DNA from 2 places in the Vibrio sp. JZG120 genome. Region 2 is predicted to be linked to the other one. Evidence: predicted binding sites of a transcription regulator. Region 2 holds the regulator's gene; the other holds the start of a gene.

Evidence for each region. The regulator PurR, encoded in region 2, represses purine synthesis genes. The targets are predictions, from matches to a motif close to TNANGNAAACGTTTNCNTNA.
Region 1: the regulator PurR is predicted to act here: its motif matches at 1,088-1,107, upstream of ACWPOD_RS12080 (uracil-xanthine permease family protein).

The regions. Positions count from the first base shown of each region.
Region 1 covers NZ_JBSRRK010000005.1:128,118-131,307, reverse strand. Annotated here, with positions in the region: gene recG (ATP-dependent DNA helicase RecG) at 1-1,042, shown strand, start outside; gene ACWPOD_RS12080 (uracil-xanthine permease family protein) at 1,275-2,663, shown strand; gene envZ (two-component system sensor histidine kinase EnvZ) at 2,737-3,190, opposite strand, start outside.
Region 2 covers NZ_JBSRRK010000004.1:585,483-588,672, forward strand. Annotated here, with positions in the region: gene torD (molecular chaperone TorD) at 1-580, shown strand, start outside; gene purR (HTH-type transcriptional repressor PurR) at 1,048-2,052, shown strand; cyclic di-GMP riboswitch class I at 2,331-2,420, shown strand; gene ACWPOD_RS11080 (TfoX/Sxy family DNA transformation protein) at 2,537-3,127, shown strand.

The DNA.
Region 1 (3,190 bases), on a different contig from region 2:
AGTCGGTTGGTTAGCGGGCAAACTCAAAGGTAAAGCAAAGGAAGCCGAGCTGGCTCGCATTGCCAGTGGTGAAGCGCAAATGGTAGTGGGTACTCACGCGCTATTCCAAGAGCACGTTGAATTTCATCACCTTGCTTTGGTCATCATTGATGAACAGCACCGCTTTGGTGTCCATCAGCGATTAGAGTTACGTGAAAAAGGCGCTAAACAAGGCGCCTACCCACATCAGTTGATCATGACGGCAACGCCCATTCCTCGCACGTTAGCGATGACCGCTTACGCAGATCTGGAAACTTCCGTGATTGACGAACTGCCACCAGGTCGAACGCCGATTCAAACCGTCGCCATTCCTGACACAAAACGTGACGACATCGTCGAGCGTGTCCGAAATGCCTGTTTAAACGAAGGTAAGCAGGCATATTGGGTGTGTACTCTGATTGATGAGTCGGAAGTATTAGAAGCGCAAGCCGCGGCAGATACCGCTGAAGAGCTTCAACGTAAGCTACCGGACGTAAAAATTGGTCTAGTACACGGCCGAATGAAGCCGGCAGAGAAACAAGCGGTGATGCAAGATTTCAAAGACAATAAACTACATTTGCTGGTCGCAACGACGGTGATTGAAGTTGGCGTGGATGTGCCAAACTCTAGCTTGATGATCATCGAAAACCCCGAACGTCTTGGTTTAGCACAATTACACCAGTTAAGAGGTCGCGTGGGCCGAGGCTCCGTTGCTAGCCATTGTGTGCTGCTGTACCACTCCCCACTGTCGAAAACCGCGCAAAAACGTCTGGGAGTACTACGTGAAAGTAACGATGGCTTCGTCATCGCACAGAAAGACCTAGAAATTCGTGGCCCAGGCGAACTCTTGGGTACAAAACAGACTGGTCTTGCTGATTTCAAAATCGCAGACTTAGTTCGAGATCAACGCCTGATTCCCGAAGTTCAGCGCATTGCGCGTCATATTCATGACAATTACCCGACTAACGCAACAGCAATTATTGATCGCTGGTTGGGTGAGCGGGATATTTACTCCAAAGCATAGTGATTAAAAGCGAGCCAAATGGCTCGTTTTTTAATACGCCCAAAACAAAGCAAACGTTTGCTTTTTAGGTAAATCTCTCTATAATCGCGCACAAATTTTTAAGTGTGTTGCATCACACTCCACCAACCTGAGTTGACTCTGATTAACAGCAATCACAGGTAACGACGTCAACTCCACCCAGCTCTCCCATTCAGCGAGATCTGGGAATATATTGCGACTAGCGAGACAAACAATGACAACTTCAAACCGATCTTCGGAACTGGTCTATCAACTCAATGATCGACCACCTTTGCCTCAAACCATTTTTGCCGCACTTCAGCACTTATTGGCGATGTTCGTCGCGGTTATCACTCCGTCACTGATCATCTGTCAGTCTTTGGGTGTACCAGCAGACCAAACGAATACCATCATCAGCATGTCTTTATTTGCGTCAGGCGTGTCTTCGTTTATTCAAATTCGCACCTTTGGCCCAATTGGCTCTGGTTTACTCTCTGTTCAAGGCACCAGCTTTAACTTTTTAGGCCCTATTATTGGTGCAGGCCTATCGCTAAAAGCTGGTGGTGCAGACATCAGCACCATGATGGCAGCCATTTTTGGTACGATTTTAGTCGCATCATTTGCAGAGATTTTCCTATCTCGCGTATTAGAGCATGCTCGTCGCATTATCACTCCGCTCGTTTCAGGCATTGTCGTCACTCTTATCGGTCTCACACTGATTCAAGTCGGCTTAGTATCAATGGGCGGTGGCTACGCGGCATTAAATGAGGGAACCTTCGGCAGCTTAGACAAACTTGCTCTGGCTGGGACGGTACTTGGATTAATTGTGATTTTAAACCGCTCTAAAAACCCATACATCCGTGTGGCTTCGATTGTGATTGCGATGCTGGTAGGCTATATCATGGCGTATTTTATGGGGATGGTAGATACTTCTCAGCTAGGCACAACCGAGATCGTAGCACTACCGGTACCAATGCAATATGGCTTATCGTTTGACTGGTCTCTGTTCATTCCGCTGGTACTGATTTTCTTTATTACCGCACTAGAAGCCATCGGCGATATTACCGCCACATCCGAAGTGTCTGGCGAGCCAGTAAAAGGCCCTGTGTACATGAAACGCATTAAGGGGGGTGTACTAGCAGACGGCTTAAACTCTGCAATCGCAGCCGTGTTTAACAGTTTCCCGAACTCCACCTTTAGCCAGAATAACGGCATCATTATGCTAACAGGGGTTGCGAGCCGTTACGTGGGTTACTTTATTTCTGGCATGTTAGTGATTCTTGGCTTGTTTCCTGGTGTCGCTAGCTTTGTTCAGCTGATTCCTGAGCCAGTACTTGGCGGCGCAACGATTGTCATGTTTGGTACGATTGCAGCCGCTGGTGTGCGTATTATCTCTCGTGTTGAGCTCGATCGCCGCGCAATTCTGATCATGGCCTTATCCTTCTCAATGGGGCTTGGTATCGCGCAAAAACCAGAGATTCTGCAATTCATGCCAGAATTTATTAAGAGTATTTTCTCCACTGGCGTTGCTGCAGGTGGTATCACAGCGATCATTTTAAACCTACTTCTGCCAGAGAAACTGGAAGACGAAGATGAACTTCCTCAAGAAGTAAAAGAGTCTTAATAAGATTGTAGAGAAAAGCAAAGCCCAACCTGTTTAGGTTGGGCTTTTTGTTTTAAATGGTACAGTCACCGACTTACTTGGTAGGAAAGCTGATTTGAGCGATTAAACCGCCTTCACTGCGATTACGCATCACCACAGAGCCTGAGTGCTGGCTGATTATACGCTTCACTATCGCCAGCCCAAGCCCTGTACCTTCACTGCCGCGAGCTGTATCACCACGCGTAAAGGGTTCAAATAATTTTGCGATTTGAGAATGCTCGATACCCGGTCCGTTGTCTTCTACCGATATCCACACTAGCTGCTTATCTGCCGTCACACCAGTACTGATTTTGACCCAGCCATTGCCGTAACGCAGTGCATTGACAACTAAATTACTGATCGCCCGTTTAATCGCAATGGCGCTTCCTTTAGCTGGCGGCAGGTTAGGATTAAGATCCGTTTCAATTTCAGCCTCATAACCACCTTCCGAACTGGCGACATCACTGGCAATCGTACTGATATCCACAGGTTCAAACGATTCTTTGTTC
Region 2 (3,190 bases):
AAAAGAGCTAACAGAGAAAGAACTGGAAGCCTACCACAGTGTTGAAATTCGCAGTTTTCTAGCAGGTTTAGGTGAAAATGAGTCGCTGAAACCAGCCGTTGATAGCCTCGTTGATGCGCTAAACCGATTGCAAGATCGTGAAGACGCTCAATTGGAGCTTGCTGCTGACTTTTGTGAACTGTTTTTGAAGACAGAAAAATATGGCGCTCTTCCTTACGCATCGATGTACATCGGTGAATCAGGTTTGCTGAATGACAAGCCAGCCGAGGAAATGGAAAAGTTGATGGCAGAATTTGGCGTTCAAGTAGATGAAAATCTAAAAGAGCCTGCGGACCACTTAGCCGTTGAACTCGACTTTCTCGGCAACATGATTATCCGCTCAAACGAACTTGAGCAAGAAAAACACATGGAAGAAGCCTTCGTTAAACAAAACGACTTTATCCAGCAACAGTTGATGTCTTGGTTACCTCAGTTTGCAGACAAATGTAAACAATTCGACGAATTTGGGTTCTACTCGAGCGTCGCGAAACTATTAGTTGCATTTTGTAAACTAGACAGCGCTTACCTTATTGGGGAATAATTGCCGCCTATTTTTTAAGGAGCCCGCCTATCGGGCTTCCTGTATACCTGAAATAACTGAATGTAAGTAAGTTGGGTATATTATTCGTTTGCCTTAACTTAGCTCAAAGACGCTTGGTTATTTAGCAGTCAAAATGTGACTTCAAATACACAAATCTCTTGCTGAAAACATTGCTAGTCAGTCCACATAGGGCTAAAATGTGAGCGCAAACGATTAAATATGATTTATATGTAAACCGCTGAAATATAGCGGTTTTTGTGTTTTTTAACAGGTTGATGGCAATTTCTCATCAGATAGAAAAAAGATAAAATTCATCGACCGATGCTGCTACGTACCCTTTTGTCGTACTTGGACCAACCGCTGCCGAAACACTTAGCGCCAACCTTAGATTGCTGGGTGTAAAACCATTAGAGCATCAGGTACATCCAACACGACATATTTCAGTAGCTCGATACAGGACACCATTTATGGCCACTATAAAAGACGTTGCTCGCTTAGCCGGCGTTTCCACTACGACAGTTTCGCACGTTATCAATAAAACGCGTTTCGTTGCAGAAGCAACGCAAGAAAAAGTAATGAAAGCCGTGGACGAGTTGAATTACGCGCCAAGTGCGGTTGCACGCAGCCTAAAGTGCAACTCAACTCGTACTATTGGCATGTTAGTAACGCAGTCAACCAACCTATTCTTCTCAGAAGTGATTGACGGGGTTGAGAGCTACTGTTACCGCCAAGGCTACACTCTGATTCTGTGTAATACGGGTGGGATTTACGAAAAACAACGCGATTACATCCGTATGCTGGCTGAAAAACGTGTTGATGGCATCCTAGTGATGTGTTCTGACTTAACCGAAGAGCTTAAAGAGATGCTTGACCGTCATGCCGACATTCCTAAAGTGGTCATGGATTGGGGTCCAGAAAGCTCACAAGCGGACAAGATCATGGATAACTCAGAAGAAGGTGGCTACATCGCAACCAAACATCTGATCGACAATGGCCATACTGATATTGCTTGTCTAAGCGGTCATTTTGAAAAACTTGCTTGCCAAGAGCGCATTGCAGGTTTCCGTCGCGCGATGAGCGAAGCAAACCTAGCTGTAAATGAAGATTGGATCCTTGAAGGTAACTTTGAATGTGATACGGCCGTATTAGTCGCAGATAAAATTACAGCAATGGACAAACGTCCGACAGCGGTATTCTGTTTTAACGACACAATGGCTCTGGGCCTAATGAGCCGCCTACAACAAAACGGTATCAAAGTTCCTGATGATATTTCAGTGATCGGCTACGACAACATCGAGCTTGCGGAATACTTCTCTCCACCGTTAACCACTATCCACCAACCTAAACGTCGTGTGGGTAAAAATGCGTTCGAGATCCTACTTGAGCGAATCAAAGATAAAGAACACGAAAAGCGAATTTTCGAAATGCAACCTGAGCTTGTAATTCGAAACACCGTGAAGAAAATGAACTAAAATTCGCCAGATATAACGATGTCAAATAAGCGCTCTAAAAGGGCGCTTATTTTTTGTCTCTAAATAACTTTCCCCTGACTTAGGTTTGTTAGACAAAAAATCTCTAAGTCTCTGTTTTATATGTAGGTAAATCACACTCCCTCACAACCTCGAGATCATCCCGCCTTATTCTCAAATATGCACAAATATGCGCTTGTCGACACTTTTTATTGAACCAGAATCACACTTTTACGGGTAAAACGTGATGTTAATTCAATATACGAAGTATGCTCATTCTGTCACGCACAGGGCAAACCATTCGAAAGGGTGGGACGCAAAGCCTCCGGCCTGAACCATAGTACTATATGGAAGGTAGCGGGGTTACCGATGGCAAGTGTGCAAGCGATGACTTTACCCTGTAATGACATTGCTTTTGCGCATGTTTGCTACTCTCTCGGACCTGACTTTTGGTGGCGTAATATTAATTACACCGAGATAACAAAACATGGATAAACCGATACTCAAAGACTCTATGAAGCTATTTGAGGCACTTGGTAATATCAAGTCGCGCTCAATGTTTGGTGGCTTCGGACTATTCGCTGATGAAACAATGTTTGCACTAGTTGTAAATAATCAGCTTCATATAAGAGCAGACCAACAAACTTCATCTGACTTCGAGAAACAAGGGCTAAAGCCTTACGTTTATAAAAAACGTGGCTTCCCAGTCGTTACTAAGTACTACGCAATTTCCAACGATTTATGGGAGTCTAGCGAACGCTTAATCGAAGTAGCTAACCAATCGTTGAAAAAGGCAAAGCTTGAAAAAGAACAGCAAGCAACTACAAAGCCTAATCGCTTAAAAGATTTGCCTAACTTACGACTGGCAACTGAACGCATGCTGAAAAAAGCAGGCATTGAGTCAGTAGAAAAACTGGAAGAGGAAGGTGCACTTAACGCTTATAAAGCGATAAGAGATACGCACTCTGCAACCGTCAACATTGAGCTGTTATGGGCACTAGAAGGTGCTATTAACGGTACTCATTGGAGCGTTGTACCTCAAGCTCGCCGAGATGAGTTGATGAATGGCCTCCAATAAAAGTCGGCCTTAAAAACTATCTTGTAAAACCGCAGTCTAATCTGCGGTTTTTTTGTGAAATTT